3 regions of the Clostridioides sp. LIBA-7678 genome follow, and region 3 is predicted to be linked to each of the others. Evidence: riboswitches for the same ligand, from Rfam matches in the RefSeq annotation. Region 3 holds a riboswitch; each other region holds the start of a gene.

Region 1 (7,901 bases), 1.9 Mb from region 3:
ATCAAGTCATGGTCAAAATATTACTTTTGAGTATATAGCTAAACAAAATCCAGAAGTTATGTTTGTTATAGATAGAGGAATAGCTACAGGGAGTGATATAAAAGAGGGTTCAACAGCAAAATCTGTTTTAAATAATGATATAATAAAGTCTATGGATGCATATAAAAATGATAATATAATCTATCTGGATTCACCAACATGGTATGTGAATGATGGAGGTCTAACTTCTTTAAATAAAATGATAGATGATGCATCACAAGCAGTTAATAAGTAAATCTATTATTTACAATAAACATGTTTTATTTATTACTTATTTAATCAGCCACTTTAAGTGGCTGATTTTTTATGATTTAAATAATAATCTTAATTACAATATAAATCTATTCAAAATATAATAAAATACAAAGTTGTACTGGACAAAAAGAATAATTTTTAAATATAATTGAACTATATAGATGTATGTTGTCGCAATTATATAGTTTTAAGCTATGTTTTACAACTAAAAGTAAGATAACTATATTTGAAAATAAGAATTTCTATATAAAAAACGTTTTTGTAAATGGATATAATGCTAAAAATAAACTATGTAAAATAAAAATTTCTATATCTTAACTGCATATAAGTTTTTATTGGAATTTCATGCATCTTATTTGAAAAATGATTATACACATGAAAAACAACATAGAGGATAGGGGTATTTTATGAAGAGAGTTTTGAAGGTAACTATCTTAGTCTTATTTATTTTATTAATTTCTATAAGTTCCATTTCGATTAAATTGATTCATAATATTGGGGACTATGGAAAACTTATTAATTATGTTGGCATTGTTCGGGGAGCTAGTCAGCGTTTAAGCAAATTAGAAATGAACAATAAACCCAATGATGAGTTGAGAGATTATATTGATGGGATTTTACATGAATTGATTACAGGGGATGGAAAGTACGGTTTGGTAGACGCTGATTGCAAAAAATATAATGAGTACTTATTTTTACTAGAAAAAAAGTGGAAAGATTTAAACACTGAAATAGAAAAAGTAAGGATGAATGAAGAGAATAATCATTTATTAGATATAAGTGAAGAATTTTTTAATCTTGCAAATAGTACAGTGTTTGAGATAGAAAATTTCTCTAAAGAAAAAAGTGATTATCTAATGACTTTAATAATCATTATATCTACTATAGGTATGTTAGCATGGATTATATTGATTATACAATATAATAGAAAATTAATTAGTTTGGAAAAACTAAATGTAGATTTAAAAAACATTGCATATAAAGATGAGCTAACAGGAGCAAATACTATAGAAAAGTTTAAGATAGATGCAAATCAAAATATTCACAAATATAAAGATAAGAAATTTGCTATATTCTATATTGATTTTGAAAATTTTAAATACGTTAATGATATATTTGGATATGATTATGGAGATATGATACTGAAAAGATATGCTAATCTTATGATGAATGATATTGGAAAATATGAGATATTCGCAAGAGAAATTGCAGATAGATTTATTGCTTTAAGATGTTATGTAGATAAGTCAGATTTAGTAATAAGGCAAAGAGTTGTAGATGATAAACTAATTAATATTACAAATGAAATTAAAAACAAATATAGTATCACTATTGTCAGTGGAATTTGTTGTATTGAAGATGTGATTGAAAAACTAAACATAGATGATTTAATAAATCGGGCAAACTTTGCACAAAAAACTGTTAAAAATAAACCAGGGACTAATTATGCTTTTTATAATGAAAATATTCGTAAAAAAATGATTGAAGAAAATACAATCAAAAGTAGAATACATGAAGCTATTGAAAATAGAGAATTTATAGTTTATTTTCAACCTAAAGTTAATTTACATAATCAAAAAATAGATTGTGCAGAAGCTTTAGTACGTTGGATGACTCCAGATAAAGGGATTATATCTCCTGCAGTATTTATTCCAATATTGGAAAAGGATTTTTTTATTGGTTTAGTAGATAAGTATGTTTTTGAAGAAGTCTGTATATGGATTAGAAAGAGATTAGATGAAAATAAACCATTTGTTCAGATATCAGTTAATGTTTCTAGAATACAGTTCTATAATACTAAATTTGTGGAAACTTACTCAAATATACAAAAGAAATATAATATACCCCGAAATACTATAGAAATTGAATTTACTGAGAGTGTTGCTTTTGAGAATCAAGAACACTTTTTGGAAATTATACATGATTTACATGAAAATGGATTCACTTGTTCTCTAGATGACTTTGGAAAAGGTTACTCATCTTTAGGTGTCTTAAAAGATTTACCATTTGATGTTTTGAAGCTTGATTCTATGTTTTTTAATGCTAGTTTAGACAAAGAAAAAGAAAGAACAGTAATAAAAAATATTATACATATGCTAAAAGAATTGAATATTACAACTGTTGCTGAAGGTATTGAATATAAGGAGCAAGTTGAGTTTCTAAAGGAGATTGGATGTGATTTAGTTCAAGGATATGTATTTTATAAACCAATGCCCATGTTAGAATTTGAGGAACTACTGGATAAAGAATGTGTTTATAATAGTTACCAAGTAAATACTTAATGAAAAAAGGGACTGTAAGTAAATTTACTTATAGTCCCTTATAAATACACTTATTTTCTTCCTGCAACCCATTTTAAGCCCCAATGGAACTCATTGTCCATTTCTCTATGACCTTTAAAGTATTTAATTACTTTTTCAACACTGAATGTCTCATCATTTACATTTTCTATCAAGGCTATTGAACACATATTATAGCCATTTTTATGTTCATCAAGTTTAACAACTAAATCTGAATCCTGTTTCTGTTTGATTGTTACAATTCCATCAGCCTCAGACCAATTAGCTACACCTTCATAGATAAAAGCATAAATAAGTATTCTTTTTATTTCTTTTATTTTATTACCATTTATTCTTATGTTTTCTCCTTGTGTATTGCTACCTGTTCTGTCATCTCCATCTAATTGAGCAAAAGGCGGATGTCCTAAACTACCAAAAGAATTACCTAATGCCTGTACAGCACCTTTTACACCATTTTTCATTTCAAACAAGCAACCTAAATCTAAATCTATATTACTGCTTTTTAGAGAGCCAAAAAAACCTTTTTTTTGTATTTTTTGATTCCAATTTAAATTAACTAAGATTTCACCTAAATCACTATTTTCTTTTTTTGTAAGGTTTATTTTTTGCCCCTTTTTTAATTCTATAGCCATAGTAATTTTCCTCCATAAACATAGATTTACTTAAATGGTAGCACTTAACAAGTCAATATTCAACAAGATTAGAATAATAATATTAAAATTATACTAAATATACTAGAAAACAGGAATTACAATGCCTTTATATTTCTCTTCAATTATACTTCTTGCTTTATCTGATGTAAGAACATCTTGTAGAACTTTAATTTTTTCACTATCTTTATCTTCAGTTCTAAATGCCAAAAGATTTGCATACTCATCATTTATAGGTGCTGTATAAAGTCCATTTTTCTTAGCATCAAGGCCAGCAGGTACTGCGTATGTAGTATCTATAAATGCAGCAGTTACATCTGGAAGAGAAGATGGAATCTGAGCGATATCCAATTCTTTAAATTGTATGCCTTTTGGATTTTCTATTATATCTTTAGGACTAACTAATCCATCACCTTTAGGTAAAGTTAAAAGTCCGATACTTTCAAGGTATCTAAGGTCTTTAGAACAAGAAGATGGGTTGTTACTTATTGCGATTGTATCTCCTTTTTTAAATTCATCAATAGATTTTATCTTGTAAGAGTAAAGGATTGCTGGGCATACATATAGTTTTTTTCCAGCCATTATTTTATATCCTTTAGCTTTAACAGCTTCTTTTAGATAAGGTTCATGTTGGAATAGATTTGCATCAATTTCTCCGTTATTTAAAGCTTCGTTTGGAAGTATGTAGTCATCAAAATTTTTAACCTCCAAAGTATAACCTTTTTCTTCGATAAGTGGTTTTAATTCTTCTAATAATTCTCCACCTGGTACTAAAGTAGCGCCAACAACAATTTTTTTATCATCGTTACCTTTAGAACATCCAACTATAGATAAAGTAAAAACTAGACATAATAATAAACTTAATAATTTTTTGAATTTCATATAAATTCCCTCCTGAATATGATTGATTAGTTAAAAATAAAATACCCTCTTTTATCACACTGCAAAATAAAATAAGCCTGAGTTTAAACTCAGGCTTTAAAAGCTAATTTAGACTCATCTTTCAGTATAATACTGCAGGATTTAGCACCAATGTATATAAAAATATACTGGTTGCTGGGTTTCATAGGGCCAGTCCCTTCACCACTCTGGATAAGAAGTATCAATTTTTAATTATGTTATAAATATTATCATGATTTTTTACATATGTAAACATAATTTTATAAATATTTTAAAATTTTTAATATTTCTATTTAACACCTAAGATTCCAGAAATTAGAATATCAGTGTCAGCTCCTAAGAAATAATCATTTATTTCAATGGAATCTAAAACATTCCTTAAAGCATTCTCTTCATGTTTCGTTCCAGCAAGTTTATCTTCCACAAATGAAACATCACGTTTTCCAAAAAAGTCTCCAAAAAATTTTATAGTAGTTATTATTCCCTTATCAACATTTAGATTAAACTCAACGTTTCCACCAGAATATTTTAACTCATTTGAAAGGGTATATTTTGGGGAATTACCAAAGTTCCAATCCCAAGTTTCATATTTTGACTTAGTAAGTTTTTCTATTTGTTCTATGTCATAATCACTTAAATAATAATTAGTATTATCAGTGTTAGTTTTAGAGAGATAATTCATTATTGCGTCCTTAAATTCTAGTATATCCATTTTAGATTGTAGATGTTCACTTATATTAGTTACACGAGATTTTACAGACTTTATGCCCTTTCCTTCAAATTTTATAGGTTTTACCTTTAGAGCTTTTGAAAGGTCATTTATCTCAGATGAAAATAACAGTGTACCATGATGCATCACCTTATTTTTGTAGTTGTATTGAGCATTTCCAGAAAACTTCTTACCATCTATAAGAAGGTCATTTCTTCCAGAAAATTCAGCGTTTACATCTAATGTCTTAAGTAAGTCTATTATTGGTTGAGTGAATCTTCTGAAATCACTAAAGCTATTATTATTGCAGGCTATGAATGTAAAATTTATATTTCCTAAATCATGAAATACAGCTCCACCACCAGATTGTCTCCTAACAACAGGTATAGAATTTTCTTTTATATATTCTAAATTTATTTCAGAAAGTGTATTTTGATTTTTTCCAACAATTATAGAAGGTTCATTCCTCCATAAAATAAATAAGTCTTCGTCAAAATTTTTTAGAAGATATTCTTCCATCGCTAAATTGAAGTAAGGGTTTGTCTTTTCATTGTAAATTAGTAACATTAAAGTAATTCCTCCATATAATTGATAAAATTTTTTTGTTATTTTTAGTACAATTAATTTTATAATTCGACAATAATGTAAAAAGTCCTTTAAATTAGAAGATTTAAAAAAGAAGACAATCTTATATTAATAGAAGTGTATATTAAACATAATTAGAGAAGTTTGGGATTTTATGTAAAAAATAAAAAGGAATTTTAAAAACTAACTTGCAAAGTTTAAATAAATAATATATACTCAAAATATACTTAATAAAAGTGAATAGAAGGGTAGAGGCGCAATAATCTATCAGTACTAATAATGAGTTAAGCACAGAGATTTATTAGGAAAGGAGATATTGCCGAAGTTTTATAATTGATGCTTTAAGATTATATTGCTGGGGGTACATAGAAAATATGTACAACTGTCACAGGTTTATTTGTGGTGAGCTATCATTTAAGGAATTATATTATATTTATTTTAATATTGTTGATGTATTGTAATTTTCAAGCCTTGAGTGTTTAGCACTTAAGGCTTTTTTAGTTTTATCAAATACCCTGTATAATTCACAAAACTAAAAAAGAGAGGGAGATTTATATGAGAAACAAAAAAATTAATATTATTTTTCTGACGACAATTATGTTTATAATGTCAACAGTAATGGTTTTTGCAGAGGAAGATATAGACACTATCGCACTAGCTAATGCAGAAAAATTTGGAATCTTAACTTTAATACCACCATTAGTTGCTATAATACTTGCATTCATAACTAAAAACGTAATAATTTCTTTACTTATAGGGATTCTTTCTGGGAGTTTTATAATTAAAGCTAGTGGTATAAATGTGTTTGCTACATTCATACAAGCATTTTTAGACTTAGTGGATAGAGCTTTGGTATCGTTATCAGACCCGTGGAATGCAGGGATAATACTACAAGTTCTAGCAATTGGAGGGGTTATAAATCTTGTTGCAAAGATGGGAGGAGCTAAGGCTATAGCTGAGGCACTTGCCAAAAGAGCGAAATCAGCGAAAGGTACACAAATTATAACATGGTTTTTAGGTCTTTTGGTATTCTTTGATGATTATGCAAATTCATTAATAGTAGGTCCTATGATGAGACCTGTTGCAGATAAAATGAAAATATCAAGAGAAAAATTAGCCTTTATAATAGATGCTACAGCAGCACCAGTTGCTGGATTAGCTATAATATCTACATGGATAGGTCTTGAAGTTGGTTTAATACATGATGCTTTTGAAAGTATAAGTGTAGATGTTGATGCATTTGGTATATTTTTAAATACAATACCATTTAGATTTTATAATATATTAATATTAGCATTTATTGTAATATCAGCATTATTATTAAAAGAATTTGGGCCAATGAAAAAAGCAGAAATAAAATCTAGAAGTAGAAAAGTTGGTACAGACCTTGATGAAGGTGTAGAAGAATTAGATGATTTAGCACCAAAAAATGGAGTGAAATTGAGTGTGTGGAATGCTATAATCCCAATAGGAACATTAATAATAGTTGCTTTGGCATCATTCTATTATAGTGGATATACGTCTATAATGGGTGGTGAAGATAAAGCTCTAATACAACTATTTACAAATTCACCATATTCTTTTGGAGCAATAAAAGAAGCATTTAGTGCATCTGATGCATCTAGAGCATTATTCCAATCTGCACTTGTTGCAAGTTTAGTTGCTATTATAATGGCTGTAGTTAAAAAGATTTTTACAGTGTCAGAAGCAATTGATGTTTGGATAGATGGGATGAAAAGTTTAGTAATAACTGGTGTAATATTAATACTTGCATGGTCATTAAGTTCAGTAATAAAAGAATTAGGTACAGCTAAATTTTTGATACACTTATTATCAGGTTCACTACCTCCATTCTTATTGCCAAGTTTAATATTTGGTTTAGGAGCAATAATATCTTTTGCTACTGGAACAGCTTATGGAACAATGGGTATACTTATGCCACTAGCAATACCACTAGCTTACTCATTAAATCCTGATATGTCTTATGTAATAGTGAGTACAAGTGCAGTCTTAACAGGTGCAATATTTGGAGACCACTGTTCTCCGATTTCAGATACAACAATACTTTCTTCAATGGGAGCTGGTTGTAATCATATAGACCATGTTAATACTCAAATGCCATATGCTATATTTACAGCAGTAATCACTATTGTATTTGGATATATACCAGCTGGATTAGGATTGCCAATATATATAGTATTACCAGTAGCTATAGCTGCTGTATTTGTTGGTATTCAAATAATTGGTAAGAGAGTTGATGAAGCAGAGATAGAACTTGCAGAATAAAGATATAAATAAATTTCACCTTTTATTATCATTCTTTTGTTAGTTTTTAGATAATTTTAAAAAGTTATTGAAAATAATAGCGAAATATAGTAAAATAAAAGAGTAATAAGCGGATGTGGCGGAATTGGCAGACGCACTAGACTTAGGATCTAGCGCCATTGGCGTGGGGGTTCGACT
Region 2 (7,901 bases), 140 kb from region 3:
TAGCTCTGGGTTGTTGAATATAAAATCGCATACTTCTTCAATTTCTTTCCCAAGTTCATTCTCTATCTCATAAGCTCTTTTCTTTATACTCTCTATCATAACTTACCTCCTATTAGAATCCTAGATATAATCCTACTGTCAAAAATACCATTACAAGAATTGTTAATACTACCATTAGAGGAACTATGAATCTAACCCACTTTGACCAAGGGATATTAGCTACTGCTAGTGCTCCCATTAAAACACCTGATGTAGGTGTTATTAAGTTAGTTACACCTATCCCAAATTGATAAGCTGTAACTATCATTTGTCTAGATACATCTACTAAGTCTCCAAGTGGTGCAAGTACAGGTATTGTAAGTGATGCAAGCCCTGATGCTGATGGTATTAAAAATGCTATTAATCCTTCTATTAAGAAAGTTAAGTTTATAAATATAGTTTTTGGTAATCCATTTAATAAATTTGCCGCAGAATTTAAAATTGTATCTATTATAAATCCATTTTCTGCTATTATTACGATTCCACGTGCAAATGCTATACATAATCCTGCTGTCATTAAATCTCCAGCTCCACTTATAAATGAATTAACTATTTCATCTTGCTTAAGCCCTGATGCTATTCCAGATATTATACCTATGGCTGTAAATATCATTGCAATTTCAGCTATATACCATCCTAATTTTAAAACACCAAATATCATAATTCCCATACCTATTACGAAAATTGCTATTACAATGGCTTCTCTTTTTGTAAATTCTTTTATGTTTGTATCACTATTAACCATTGATTCTTGATTCAGTGATATATCATGTACTAAAGACTTTTTAGGGTCTTTTTTTACTTTATTAGCATACATCATAACAAATGCTATAGATATAGCCATATATATTATAAACATAACAACTCTAAACTCTATTCCAGAACCTGGTGCTATTTGTGACAATGCCTGTGCTATTCCTACAGAGAAAGGATTAGTAGTCGCCGCTCCAAATCCAGCTGTTGCCCCTATAAATACTGTTGCCACCGCGGTTAATGAATCATATCCCATGCTGGTCATAAGTGGAATAAATATCATATAAAAAGGTAATGTTTCTTCACTCATTCCAAAAGTTGTACCACCAAGACCAAATAAAATCATAGATATAGGTATTATTAAAAATTGAAACTTCTTCATTTTATTTACAGTGTGCGCTATAATGGCTTCTATTGCACCTGTTTTATTAACTATTCCAAAAGCCCCTCCAACTATTAAAACAAATCCAACTACTTCAGCTGCATCTATAAATCCATTTATAGGAGCTGAAAATACATCAGTAATACCTTGTGGATTTGATGGTGCTTTTTCATAAGTTCCAGCTACAACAACTGACCTTCCGTCTATATCTACCCTTTCAAAATTTCCACTTGGTACTATCCAAGTAAGAACTGCCATTACTACTATTAATAAGAATATTATAGTAAGTGTCTGCGGCATAGTAAACCTCTTCTTTTTTAAACTGCTCATTTTTATTCTCCCCACTTTTAAATTAAAATATTTTATTATTGCATCCCTTTTCTATCCTATTTTGTATAGATGTAAAAAAGCTCAACATGGATACATGTTGAGCTAAATGTGTTAAATACAATATACCTACATCTTCCCTTTATCTTATCTAAGATAGCTCTCCATCAAAATTCGGGATGAATTTGATGACAGTACTGTACCTATTAAATACAGTCCCAGCACTAGCTTTGGACACTAGCACTTCGGCACTTACTCCTTTTATATTGCTTCATTGGTTTCCAACCTCTTCAATACTAATCTTAGTAAATGCAACCTCTACCTCAATCTTTTTATTAGATGAGGTAATGCTTATTAAATTTTATTTATTGTAAATAATTGTAGCATAATATGTCGAGATTGTAAATATTTTCAATATAATATACTTAGAATTAAATTTTATTTTCCACATCAATAAACTTTATATCTGCACATACATTCAAAGAATGTAGTATATTTTTATATCTAATTTTTTAAAGTCTGAAGATATATGTTTTTATATGTAACAAATTATACTTTCTCTATTAAGTGAATCTTTGGATATTTTTATTAGATGTTTATTAATAATTGATTACCATAAGAAATCATTCCATTGTATCCTCAACTATTTATTCAATTCTTTTTTAAGATAAATTGGTGGATACTTAACACTTTTTAATTCTTCATTACTTTTTAGAAGCTTATTGTTTTCTACATTATAAATTTGTAACATAACTTTATTTACATATAGGGCATAATAATCATCACTATAAAAATATTGATATTCATATTGTGAATCATCTTTATAATTTACTCTATACAGTATTCCATTATAGCTTGCTTTCTTTGCTTTTTCTTTTGTAATACTCTTTATATCATCTTCCGAAATACCTTGCTTTACCATATATTTATTGATATATATCTCAGCCTCCTTCCATGGTTTGAAATAGTTATTATATACAACACTTCCTGCTATACCTACAATACCTATAATTAATACTACTAAAATAATTCTATATTTTCTCATGCTAATTCCCCTTCTTTTATTATTTAAAACTATTATAATTCACTAAAAAAAGATGTTATATTTTTCTATTAGAATATAACATCCATCGTATTTAGTATCAATATACATGCCCTAACTGGTAGGTTAAAAGGCCCTACTGTCAGTATTTTTATTAAGTAGTATATATATTTCCTACTTTCCATGTAGTTTTATTTCATTATTATAAAAATTTCACAAGTATTTGTTTTAGAATATCTATTGCAATATTTCAATTAACATAATAAGTATCATATTAAGCTTCTAAATTTATATATTCAGCAATATGACTTTATAAGCTGTAATATTACATCAGCTGCCTTATTTGAACCACCTGCATTATAAAAGCTTTTTGATAGTTTAATTGCCTCTTCTTTGTATCCATTATCATTCATAACTTTAAATACAGTATCTTTAATATTTTTTGACCTATTTTCTTTTAACATCAGTCCTGCACCTAAATAAGCAACTCTATTAGCTACCATTCTCTGCTCTGAATGTTGTGGAAATAAGACCATAGGTACCCCATAATATAAACTTTCATTTACACTATTCATACCACAATGAGTGATAAACACATCAGCTTCTTGAAGTATAGCAATCTGTTCAACACTATTTTTAACTTCAAAGTTATTTGGTATATTCCCTAAACTTTTAATGTCAGTATCTCTACCAACAGACCTAATTATATCAACATCACAATCTTTAAATGCTTTTATACAGTTTTCATAAAAATTAACATTTTTATTATTAATCGTACCAAGTGAAATATATATAAGTTTTCTCTTTTTATCTTTAGGCTTAACAATCAACTTTGATACTGATGGCCCTACAAAAGAATATTTACTGGAAAAATTTTCTGACATTGGCTGAAATTCTTTTGATGTATATACAATAGTATTTGTATCATTATCATTAGAAATCATAGAAACAAAGTTTTTTACATAATATCCTTTTCTTTGTAAGAGCTTTATTTTTTTATTAATACGTCTCATCCCCAAAAACATATGAACAACTTCCATAAAACTTTGCTTCATCATTTTTGCTGTATGTTTATTAAATGCAAAAGTTGTTGTAGAGCATATATATGGAATATTAAGTTTTTGTGCAAATAACTTTCCCCAAAAGCTTAATGAGTCTGATACAATACAATCTGGATTAAAAACTTTAAGTTCTCTACATACTTTTTCATCTAAAGATATTGTAGTGTCTGCTATCATCTCAATTAACCCAGAGAAATCCTTGCCAATTTTTTTCTCATCTTCAGGACGTAATTCTGGGAGATATTTATCACAACTAATAAATTTTGCTCCAGTATCTTCAATTTTATCTTTAAATTCATTAAAAGAATAATACAATACTTCATTCCCTCTATCTACTAATTCACGAACTACTTCAATGGTTGGATTAGTATGACCATATGCAGGAATGCTGAAAAAAACTATTTTACTCATATTTTATCCATCCTTTTATAATTTTTCTAAAATTATTCTTCGTTATTTGTTACTCCCATATGACCTATAAAATTTACCAAATCACGTTGATGAACAATTCCTAGTCCTCTTTCTTCATCTCCAAGTATCAATAATTTATCTCCTGTATTTATATTAAATATATCTCTTGCTTCTTTTGGAATAACAATCTGACCACCTTCTCCAACTATAACAGCTCCAAAGAAAAATTTTCCTTTAGGTGGTATTATAATACCTGTTTTTTCTTCTGAATGATTGACTAAATCATCTAGTTTAACATTGTACAATTTTGCAAGTTTAATACAACTATCTATATCAGGAGTGGATTCTCCACTTTCCCATTTTGCTACTGATTGTCTAGATATATTAAGTTTTTCAGCTAAATCCTCTTGCGTATACTGATGAATTTTTCTTAGTCTTTTCAAATTTGTATTAAGCATATTTTAATATCTCCTATATTTATCGTACTAAATTTATTATTTAAATTCTATCAACTAATTTTAACATTTATGTATATATTGATATACATTTCTCTTGTACACATTTACCCTTTAATAAATATATTATAAGAAAATTTATAATTAATAGATACAATCTTTAATTTATCTAAAATGGCATCTTCTATTTATAAAAGTGCAAGTGGGACTTTTTGTAATATATTAGAATATCATAGATTTACTAATACAAAATTGTTTTACAGAATTTTTAAAGCAAAATTTAAATGTACTCCTAAAGATATCAGAAAGAAAAACTTATTTAAAATATAATATAAACTTATCCCTAAAGAATGCATCACAAAAAAAGCTTTTTATATATAAAAATGTGTACCTCCAATTATAGTAATTAGATTAACCACTTTACTATCACTATTTTTAGGAGAATACACATTTTATTTTATATATCTAACGAACTTAAATTATCTCCATTAGATTTTATGACCTCTTTATACCAGTCAAATGATTTTTTCTTACATCTCTTAAAACTACCTTTACCTTCATCATCCAAATCAACATATATAAATCCATATCTTTTACTCATCTGTCCTGTAGTTGCACTGACTAAGTCAATTGGTGCCCACATTAAATATCCAAAACATTCAACATTATCCTCTTTAATTGCAGACTTCATTTGTGATAGATGCTTACTTAGATACTCAATTCTATAATCATCATTTATAGTTCCATCTTCCTCAACTCTATCATATGCTCCTAATCCATTTTCTGTAATTAAGATAGGTAACTGATATTTTCTGTAAATATAGTTTAAAGTAAATCTTAGTCCTATAGGGTCTATTGCCCATCCCCACTTACTTTGTTCCAAGTATGGATTTTGAACTCCTCCAAATAAAGATTTATCACTTGATAAACTTTCTTTTGGAATAGACACACTTGAAAAATAATAATTAAGTCCTATAAAATCTAATCTACCTTCTTTAAATGCTTCTTTATCTTCATTAGTTACTTCAATATTTATATTATTTTTTTCATATTCTCTTAGTTTATATTGAGGAAACTTTCCATTACACATTGCATCAATTTGATAATAGTCACAGTCATTATCTAAGAACGCATTTAATACATTACTAGGATTGCAATTATATGGATAAATTGGATTTAATCCAAACACACATCCAACTTTATTATTTGGATTGATTTCTCTAGCCAACTTTGTAACCTTTACACTTGCTAATGTCATATTATACCCTACATTTGCCAGTATCTGAACCTTATCTTGCATTTCACTATACTTAATCCCTGCTATCATATAAGTAAAAATATCAGAGTGCTCTGTTTGAGGGTCAATATGATTCATCTCATTAAAGGTAACCCAGTACTTTACTTTGTTATCAAACTTTCTCATTATAGTCTCACTATACTTTAAATATAAATCTATAAGCTTTCTGTTATTCCATGAACCATATTTATGTACTAAATTCATAGGTAACTCAAAATGATAGAGTGTTACAATAGGTTCTATATTATTTTCTATTAAAGTATCTATTAAATCTTCATAATATTTAAGACCTAACTCATTAGGATTATCATCATCCCCATTTGGAAAAATTCTTGACCAGTCTATAGATATCCTTAATGCACTAAAGCCTATTTCTTTAAATAACGCTATATCTTCTTTATATCTATTATAAAAATCAATTCCATTATGAGAAGGATAATCTAATTCTTCTTCTATTTTATCAGTAATTACTCTTGGTGTTTCATAAGAGCCTTTAGTTACAAAATCCATAATTGCAGCTCCTTTATTATCAACATCCCATGCACCTTCACATTGATGTGCTGCAATACTTCCTCCCCAGAAAAATGTATCTTCAAAATTCATAAATTTCTCCTCCTAAAATTTATACTATTACAGTTAATAGATCTTCTGATTCATCATTTGATGAAATTACATCTAAGTAATCACTAGTATTTGTAACTACTATTATTATAGTTGAATCAAATCCTTCTTCGATAATCTTATCAGATTCAAATATTGCTAAAGAATCACCTTTTTTAACTCTTTGATTTTGTGTTACAAGGCTTTCAAAGAATTTTCCATCCAAATTTACAGTATCTATCCCAATATGAATCAAGATTTCTAGTCCTTCATCAGTCACTATACCATAGGCATGTTTAGTTGGAAATACTATAGTTATAGTCCCATCCACAGGAGACATAACCATTGATTTTGATTCACTAGGTATAATTCCAATCCCCTTGCCTAGTGCTCCAGATGAAAACGCCTTATCATTAACCTCTTCAAGTGCAATTACTTGACCTTTGGCAACATTTCCAACACTAATAGTTCTTGAGCTATTTTCATTAACTATTAGTTCTAATTCCTTTTTATTATCGTTTTCAACTTTTTCTTTTTCACCTGAAGGTATTCCTAATAAATAAGAGGCTATTGTTGCTACCACAAATGCTACTACTACACCTATTATCATAAATATAAAGTTAGACATCTCTCCTCCAACAAGATATGTTGGTAATGCTGCTAATCCCCAAACCATTCCGTATGTTTTAACTTGTGCTAATCCTGCTATTAAACCACCTAAGCCTCCACCTATCATTACTGCTACAAATGGTCTTCTATATTTCATAAATACCCCAAACACTGAGGGCTCTGTGACTCCCATAAGTGCACTAAAACTTACTGTACCAAATAATTGCTTTTGTTCTTTATTTCTAGTTTTTAAGAAATATCCAAACATAGCACCACAAACTGCAATATCAGATATTGTTGCTGCTCCCATAAAAATTGGGTCATATCCTAATGCTGTTACAGAATTTAAAGCTATTGGCATAGTAAAATTTGCTGCACCAAATACTATTAAGAGTGGTTGTAAAGCTGCATATAAAGCAACAACACTCCAATTTCCTAATGTATCAATTAAAAACATACATGCATAGTTTAATCCATCACCAATCCACATACCAATAGGTCCAAATACTGTTAATGTAACTGATAAAGTTATTATTAAAGATAATACTGGAACTAAAAAATAGTGTAGTGCTTTAGGTAAGATTTTTTTCAAACATTCAATTACAATTCCCATTGCCCATACTCCTAAAAGTATTGGAATAAAACTATTTGCATAAGTTGTTGTTTGTAAATTTATACCAAATAGACTTAACCCTTCCACGCCATCTATTGATGAGGACAATAATGTAACTGCTAATACTACTGCTATATAAGGATTTACATTAAGTCTTTTTGCTGATGCTATTGCAATTAATACTGGTAAGAAGTGAAACGTAGCACTTCTTAATGTGTCCAATATTTGATATGTAGGACTATCACTATGAATTATACCTGACATGTTTAAAAGTGCTAGTATACTTGCAAGTATCCCAGCTGCAAGTAGTAC
Region 3 (7,901 bases):
GTATAGGATTTACTTCTATAAATAAAGCTGCTATTAGAGCATCCATACCAAGTTGTAATTTTCTAGAACCTTCTATATCGCCTTCAAAGAATTTGGCTACTAAATCGTGAGTTTCTTGAGGGCAAACATTAGCAAGTACTGATATAACTCCTTGACCTCCTAAAGATAATAAAGGAAGTATAGTATCATCATTACCAGAGTAGATAGCAAAATCATCTGGAACTAAACTAGCTATTTCTGCAACCTGTCCTAGGTCTCCACTAGCTTCTTTTACAGCAACTATATTATCTATTTTAGCAAGTTCAACTATAAGGCTAGGACTTATATTTACACAAGTTCTTCCAGGGACATTGTAAAGTATAATTGGAAGTTTGACACTGTTAGCTATTGTTTCAAAATGACGTTTAAGTCCAGCTTTATTAGCTTTATTGTAATAAGGAGTTATGATTAATAGAGCATCTACTCCTAATTTTTCAGCTTCTTGGCTTAGATTAACTGAGTGCATAGTATCATTAGAACCACTTCCAGCTATAACAGGAACTCTTTTATTAACTTTTTCTACAACATACTTAATAGTAGCAAGTTGTTCTTCATCAGTCATAGTATTAGCTTCACCAGTAGTACCACAAGATACTATAGCATCAGTACCATTAGCTATCTGGTATTCAACCAATTCGCCTAATTTGTCAAAATCAACTTTGTTATCCTTTGTAAATGGTGTAACTAGAGCAACAGCAGAACCTTTAAATATCATATAAAATCAATCCCCTCTTTTTTATTTTTGTGTTTTATATTACAGTTACTTCTAATGCTTGTTTTTATATTATTATTAATATTTTACAAAATTATATATTTATACAAGTTTGTATATTATACTAAATCGTATGATAAAGCCATTTCAGCTATTTGAATTGCATTAGTTGCAGCACCTTTTCTGATATTGTCAGCTACAACCCAAAGATTTACACCATTGTCAACACTGAAGTCTCTTCTTATTCTTCCAACAAATACTTCATCTCTATTGTCAAATTCTACAGCAGTTGGATATTCATTATTAGCAGGATTATCAACTACTACAACCCCTGGAGCTTCTTCAAGTGTTTTTACTAAGTCTTCTAATTCAAATGGATTATTAAATTCAACGTTTATAGATTCACTATGACCATTTCTCACTGGAACTCTTACAGTAGTTGCAGTTATTTTTAAGTCGTAATTATTAAGTATTTTCATAGTTTCATTTACCATTTTCATTTCTTCCTTAGTATATCCATTTTCAGTAAATGAATCTATATGAGGAAGACAATTGTAAGATATTTGGTGAGGGTAGAATCCAGTAGGATTACCATTCATCCCTTTCTCTAAATCTTCAACACCTTTAACACCAGAACCAGATACAGCTTGGTAAGTAGAGTATACTACTCTCTTAATTTTGTACTTATCATCAAGTGGCTTAAGAGGAACCATAGCTTGTATAGTAGAGCAGTTAGGATTAGCTATTATGCCCTTGTGTTCTTTTATTGCTTCAGGATTTACTTCAGGAACTACTAAAGGAACATCTGGGTCCATTCTCCAGTGACTAGAATTATCCACTACTAAGATTCCATTTGATGCTGCTATTGGAGCATACTTTTCACTAATACTTCCTCCAGCAGAGAATAGTGCTATTTGTATACCTCTATCAGTAAATGAAGTTTCCTTTAATTCTTCTACTATATATTCTTTACCACAAAATATTACTTTAGAACCAGCTGATTTAGAAGAAGAGAATAAAAATAGATTTTCTATTGGAAAATTTCTTTCTTCTAATACTTTTAAAAATGTTCTACCTACCATTCCAGTAGCACCAACTATCGCTACGTTTACTTTTTTCATATAAATTCACCCCAATTTTAAATTATTAAAACATTATTTGATTTTAGTTATACAAGTAAGATATGTTAATATTTTTTTATATCCAAAAACTTTAATATTATATTAACAACTTTAATTATATACAAAAAACGTACAAAGGTATACTTTGTACGTCTAATTTATCACTCAAAGTAAACCCTGTAGCTCATCACTTATAATATAAGTGACAGTATTACACATGTTATGTGTAATCCCAGAAAATATAATTGCAAGAAATATTTTCTTCGGCTGTAAATCCTTTTTCCAATCATTAACGCCTGCCAGCTACTATTGGATACTCTTAGTTACAGCTACCTCTACCCTAGGTTAATAGGATATTAAAATTTGATTATTCTAATAATAATACATATTTAAGAAAAAATCAACTTATTTATATAAATATTGCTAAAATTTAAATCCAAAATTTGTCAATTCTTGTTTTAATACATTAAGATTAATTTCTTCCATTTCAGCTAGAGGAAGTCTTAAATCTCCAACATTAAAACCTAAAATATTCATGGCAGTTTTAACTGGCACTGGATTTACTTCTATAAATAAGGCAGCAATTAAAGCATCCATATCAAGTTGTAATTTTTTTGAGCCTTCAATATCACCTTTAAAGAATTTAGTTACTAAGTCATGTGTCTCCTTAGGGCAAATGTTAGCAAGCACAGAGATAACACCACTTCCACCTAATGATAATAGTGGTAATATAGTGTCATCATTACCGGAGTATATAGCAAAGTCTTCAGGTACTAATTTAGCTATTTCTGCAACTTGAGCTAAATCTCCACTTGCTTCCTTTACAGCAACTATATTATCTATTTTAGCAAGTTCAGCCACAACAGATGGCTTTATATTTACTTTAGTTCTTCCAGGTACATTGTATAAAATAATTGGTAACTTAACGCTATTTGCTATTGTTTCAAAGTGAAGTTTAAGACCTTTTTCATTAGTCTTATTATAGTAAGGAGTTATTATTAAAAGTCCATCAACTCCTAATTTTTCAGCTTCTTGACTCATATGAACAGACAACATAGTATTGTTTGAACCAGTACCTGCAATGACAGGTATTCTTTTGTTAACTTTTTCAACTGTATATTTTATTACAGCAAAAATTTCAGATTCACTCATAGTAGTTGCCTCACCTGTTGTTCCACAAACAACTAGTGCATCTGTGTCATTCTCAATGTGGTATTCGATTAATTCACCTAATTTTTCGAAGTTGACATTATTATCCTCTGTGAATGGGGTAACTAAAGCAACAGCAGAACCTTTAAATAACATATAATCAAATCTCCTTTTTTATCTAAATTTAATTTTTTAAGTACAATAATAATTATAGTACAAATTAATTAATTTTAATAGGTATAGTTAATATCTTAACTGTTTAAATAAGATATTTATATTATATTAATATTAGAAAAATTTGAAATAAATGTTTTATTCTCAAAATATGCATATTAATTTAATAAAATATACCAAAATGGAAATAAAAAATAAATTTTATGCGAATTTAATAACTAATAATTAATATATTTAGGTTATAATAAATATGTGCGTAAAATCTAATAATAAGCAATAATACCGTAAATTTAGGAGGAATAATATGGATACTTTAAAGGAACTTTTTAAAATAGGAAGTGGGCCTTCAAGTTCTCATACTATGGGACCACAAAGAGCAGCAGAAAGATTTAAAAATGAAAATTCAGATGCAGAAAGTTTTAGAGCAATATTATATGGTAGTTTGGCAGCTACAGGAAAAGGTCACTTAACTGACTATATAATTGAAAAAACGATATCGCCAAAAAAAGTTGAAATCGTTTGGGAAGAAGATATTATAAAAGATTTTCATCCAAATGGAATGAAGTTTGAAGCTTTAGATAAAGAAGGAAATGTAACGGCTGAATGGACTGTATATTCTGTAGGTGGAGGAACTATAGCAGAAGAAGGTCAAAGAAATAGCAAAAGCAACAGTATATATCATCTAGATACTATGGATGAGATAGTAAAATGGTGTAAGGAAAATAATAAGACTTTAGTAGATTTTGTGTTGGAATGTGAACCAGAAGACATAAAAGATTATATAAAAACTATAAAAGATGCTATGAGAAAATCTATTGATGATGGATTAAGCACAGATGAAATAATACCAGGTAAATTATTATTAAAAAGAAGAGCAAGTACGTTTTATAATGCATACCAAAAAGATAAAAACTTCTCAACACTTGTATATGCATATGCACTAGCAGCTTCTGAGCAAAATGCTTCTGGTAATATCATAGTTACAGCACCAACTTGTGGTTCTGCTGGTGTAATCCCAGGAATATTCTTTGCAATGCAAGATTTCTATAAGTATGATGACCAAAAAATAATTGAAGCACTACTTGTGGCTGGGATAATAGGTAATATAATAAAGACTAACGCATCAATATCTGGAGCAGAGGTAGGGTGTCAAGGTGAGGTTGGTGCAGCTTGTTCTATGGCAGCAGCGGCAGTAGCATACTTAAAAGGTGGTACTATAGACCATATTGAATATGCAGCAGAAATAGCACTTGAACATCATCTAGGAATGACTTGTGACCCTGTATATGGATACGTTCAAATTCCATGTATAGAAAGAAATGCTATGGCAGCTCAAAGAGCTTATGATGCAGCTAATTATGCATTATTAACTGATGGCTCACATTCTGTCTCCTTGGACCAAGTTGTTGAAACAATGAAAGAAACTGGTATAGACATGATGGATAAATATAAAGAAACTGCTAAGGGTGGACTTGCTAAACATTTCTTCTCTTGCTAAAAAATAAAATTTTTAAGTAATAATTCCCCTGTTTTGATTTATGAAACAGGGGAATTATTATTAATGGTGAATTATTTAATAATGCAAAATATTTTTATATTAAATTTAATTTTTTACTTTTAATTAGTATAGTTTGTTATATAATGTTTTAATTATGAGGGATATAGAAATATTTTTTAATAAATTAAAATTTGGAGGAGATTACATGAGAGAGGCATCATATTTACAAGAGCAACTTTATAAACATAGAAAGGCATTAAATCCAATTGCAGAGATTGGAAGAAAAGAATATAAGACTTCAAAATACATAAGAGATTATCTTGATAAATTGGGGATTAAGTATGAAGTTTACTTAGAAACAGGTATAGTAGGAATAATAGAAGGCAAAAAACCTAAAAAAGATATAGCTTTTAGAGCAGATATAGATGGGCTTCATAGTGAGGAAGGTGTAAAGCATTTATGTGGTCATGATGGACATGCCACTATATTACTTGGATTAATTGAATATTTGAATGATAACAAAGAACAACTGAATGATAATATAGTATTCATATTCCAACCAGCAGAAGAAGGTCCAGGGGGAGCAAAAGCTTTAATAAATGAAGGTGTACTTAGAAAATATAATGTTGATGAAATATATGGACTTCATATATATCCAGAGTTGCCAGAAGGTTATGTTGGTACAAGAGAAGGATACTTTATGGCTCAAATAGGAGACATTGATATAGAAATAGTGTCTAAAAGTGGACACGGTGCTATGCCACAAAATGGAATTGATGGGATAGTTATAGCTTCAAACTTTGTAAGTTCACTTCAAACTATAGTATCAAGAAATATAAGCCCAATAGACAATGCAGTATTGACTATTGGTAGAATTGAAGGTGGAGCTAGAAGAAACATAATAGCTGAAAATATAAAGATGGAAGGTACAATGAGATGCTTCAGCCCAGAAGTATATGAGAAGATGAAGCTTAGAGTTAGAGAACTTGCTAGAGGGTTTGAACTGGCTTATAACTGTAAGGTTAATATAAACATCATAGACGATTATATTGCTGTTAAAAATGACAAGGATTTATATCAAGAATTTGTAACAGCTGTTGGAAATGATAGTGTTGTGGAGTTAGAGCCACTTATGATATCAGAAGATTTTTCTTATTATCAAAAAGAAGTTCCAGGTTTATTTTTTATGTTAGGTTCAAGAAATGAGGAAAAAGGATTTGTAAATGGTCTTCATAATATAAACTTTAATTTTGATGAAAAGATATGTGTAAACGCACTGAATGTCTATGCGAAATTATTAAAATATAAAGGAGCTATAGATTAAGAAATAATTTATAAAAATTAAAAAGTAGAGATACTTAAATCTAAAAAGATGTGAATTGATAAATACCCCTTACATATTTGTATAAATTTCTTTTAATTGACAAAAATACAAATATGAAGGGGTGATTTTTTTGAAAGAAAATATGCAAAGAGAAAAGAAGATAACTAATGGTAAGAATACTAAAATATTGACAAATGATGATATAATGAAATATGAGATAGCCTCAGAACTAGGTCTTATGGATAAAGTTGGAGAACGTGGATGGGCAGGGCTTACAGCTAAGGAAGCTGGAAGAATTGGAGGTATGCTTACATCACGCAAAAAGAGGCTGAAAAAGATTGTGGAGGGGCAGAATAAAAAGGATGAGTCAATATAGCGATTTTGCGTTTGTATACGATGAACTTATGAATGAAGTTGATTATGAAGGCTGGGTTAAATATATAGAAGATATAATAGCTGATGAAGGTGTAAAAGTAAAAAATATATTGGAATTGGCATGTGGTACAGGTAATCTTACAATTCCATTAACTAAAAAAGATTATGATATAGCTGGTATCGATATATCTGATGAGATGCTTAGTGTAGCAAGAGAAAAAGCAGAAAAAGAAGGCGTAGAATTAGTTTTACTTCAACAAGATATATCAGAACTAGATTTTGAAATATCTGATTTAGATTGTGTGCTTTGTGCTTGTGATGGATTCAACTATATAACCTATGATGATGATTTGGAAAATGTATTTTCAAAGACATATGAATTATTAAAAAAAGATGGAATATTTATATTTGATATAAGTTCGTTTTATAAATTAGCCAACATATTAGGAAACAATATGTATGGTGAAAATAGAGATGATATAGCCTATATGTGGCAAAATTACTTTGATGATGAAGAAAATCTAATTGAAATGGAACTGACATTTTTTATTAAAGATGAAGATGGAAAGTTTGAAAGGTTTGAAGAAGTACATCAACAAAGGGCGTACACTGAAGATGAAATAGTTGATATGCTTAAAGAATCTGGATTTAAATATATAAAATCTTATGGAGATTTTACATTTAATGAACCTAGTGAAGAAAGTCAAAGAATATTTTTTGTATGTAAAAAATAAGATATTTTTGTATGTAAAAAAATTTTGTATATAGAATATAAATGTCATATAAAAATACAACAAATACAAGTTTATATATTAAAACAAAGTGATGATGTTTTATGAACAGTTACTTTTTCATAATTATAAAGCTTTATAAATTGAGAGTAAATATAATATAGAAGAACCATTATCTAAGGTTAAAATAGGTAAGTATTTATAGATTGAAATTAAAATAGTAATATAGTGAAATTAGATAATTAACGAAATATGGAGGAATATGAATGAGAGATTATGTATTAAGAGCAACATCAGGAAATGGTCAAGTCAGAGCATTTGTTGCAACTACTAAAAACACAGTGGAAGAAGCTAGAAGATTACATGAAACTACAAAAGTAGCAACAGCAGCACTTGGAAGAACATTAACTGCAACATCTATAATGGGATTAATGATGAAAAATGATAGTGATAAATTGACTGTAATAATAAAGGGTGGAGGTCCAATTGGAACTATTATTGCAACAGCAGATTCTAAAGGTATGGTAAAAGGATATGTAGGAAATCCACAAGTAGAAGTGGAAGACTATCCAAATGGTAAGCTAAATGTAGCAGCAGCAGTAGGTACAGAAGGTGTTGTAAAAGTTATTAAAGACTTAGGTCTTAGAGAGCCATATAATGGTACTTATCCATTAGTAAGTGGAGAAATTGCAGAAGACTTTACTTATTACTTTGCAGTATCAGAACAAACTCCATCAGTAGTAGCTTTAGGTGTACTTACAAAAGAAGAAGAAGTTGA

What was found. Region 3 has a riboswitch for lysine ahead of ACTG46_RS17350 (aspartate-semialdehyde dehydrogenase). Riboswitches for the same ligand answer to the same signal wherever they lie in the genome.
Region 1: it holds a riboswitch for lysine, as region 3 does, so the genes downstream of both, ACTG46_RS08995 (Na+/H+ antiporter NhaC family protein) here and ACTG46_RS17350 (aspartate-semialdehyde dehydrogenase) in region 3, are expected to answer to the same signal.
Region 2: it holds a riboswitch for lysine, as region 3 does, so the genes downstream of both, ACTG46_RS16710 (YfcC family protein) here and ACTG46_RS17350 (aspartate-semialdehyde dehydrogenase) in region 3, are expected to answer to the same signal.

Annotation. Positions count from the first base shown of each region.
Region 1 covers NZ_CP196987.1:1,852,345-1,860,245, forward strand. The annotation lists gene ACTG46_RS08970 (siderophore ABC transporter substrate-binding protein) at 1-274, shown strand, start outside; gene ACTG46_RS08975 (GGDEF domain-containing phosphodiesterase) at 702-2,576, shown strand; gene ACTG46_RS08980 (TerD family protein) at 2,627-3,226, opposite strand; gene ACTG46_RS08985 (MetQ/NlpA family ABC transporter substrate-binding protein) at 3,329-4,126, opposite strand; SAM riboswitch class I at 4,238-4,343, opposite strand; gene lplA (lipoate--protein ligase) at 4,434-5,420, opposite strand; lysine riboswitch at 5,680-5,856, shown strand; gene ACTG46_RS08995 (Na+/H+ antiporter NhaC family protein) at 5,994-7,724, shown strand; tRNA gene ACTG46_RS09000 (tRNA-Leu) at 7,834-7,901, shown strand, end outside.
Region 2 covers NZ_CP196987.1:3,603,675-3,611,575, forward strand. The annotation lists gene ACTG46_RS16705 (M20 family metallopeptidase) at 1-99, opposite strand, end outside; gene ACTG46_RS16710 (YfcC family protein) at 113-1,504, opposite strand; lysine riboswitch at 1,651-1,830, opposite strand; gene ACTG46_RS16715 (DUF3139 domain-containing protein) at 2,145-2,546, opposite strand; gene ACTG46_RS16720 (macrolide family glycosyltransferase) at 2,840-4,015, opposite strand; gene ACTG46_RS16725 (AbrB/MazE/SpoVT family DNA-binding domain-containing protein) at 4,048-4,263, opposite strand; partial or broken gene ACTG46_RS16730 (helix-turn-helix transcriptional regulator) at 4,291-4,473, opposite strand; gene ACTG46_RS16735 (glycoside hydrolase family 1 protein) at 4,928-6,370, opposite strand; gene ACTG46_RS16740 (beta-glucoside-specific PTS transporter subunit IIABC) at 6,390-7,901, opposite strand, start outside.
Region 3 covers NZ_CP196987.1:3,743,724-3,751,624, reverse strand. The annotation lists gene dapA (4-hydroxy-tetrahydrodipicolinate synthase) at 1-754, opposite strand, end outside; gene ACTG46_RS17350 (aspartate-semialdehyde dehydrogenase) at 871-1,872, opposite strand; lysine riboswitch at 2,045-2,218, opposite strand; gene dapA (4-hydroxy-tetrahydrodipicolinate synthase) at 2,296-3,177, opposite strand; gene ACTG46_RS17340 (L-serine ammonia-lyase) at 3,500-4,693, shown strand; gene ACTG46_RS17335 (N-acetyldiaminopimelate deacetylase) at 4,899-6,017, shown strand; gene ACTG46_RS17330 (alpha/beta-type small acid-soluble spore protein) at 6,148-6,393, shown strand; gene ACTG46_RS17325 (class I SAM-dependent DNA methyltransferase) at 6,380-7,126, shown strand; gene hslO (Hsp33 family molecular chaperone HslO) at 7,390-7,901, shown strand, end outside.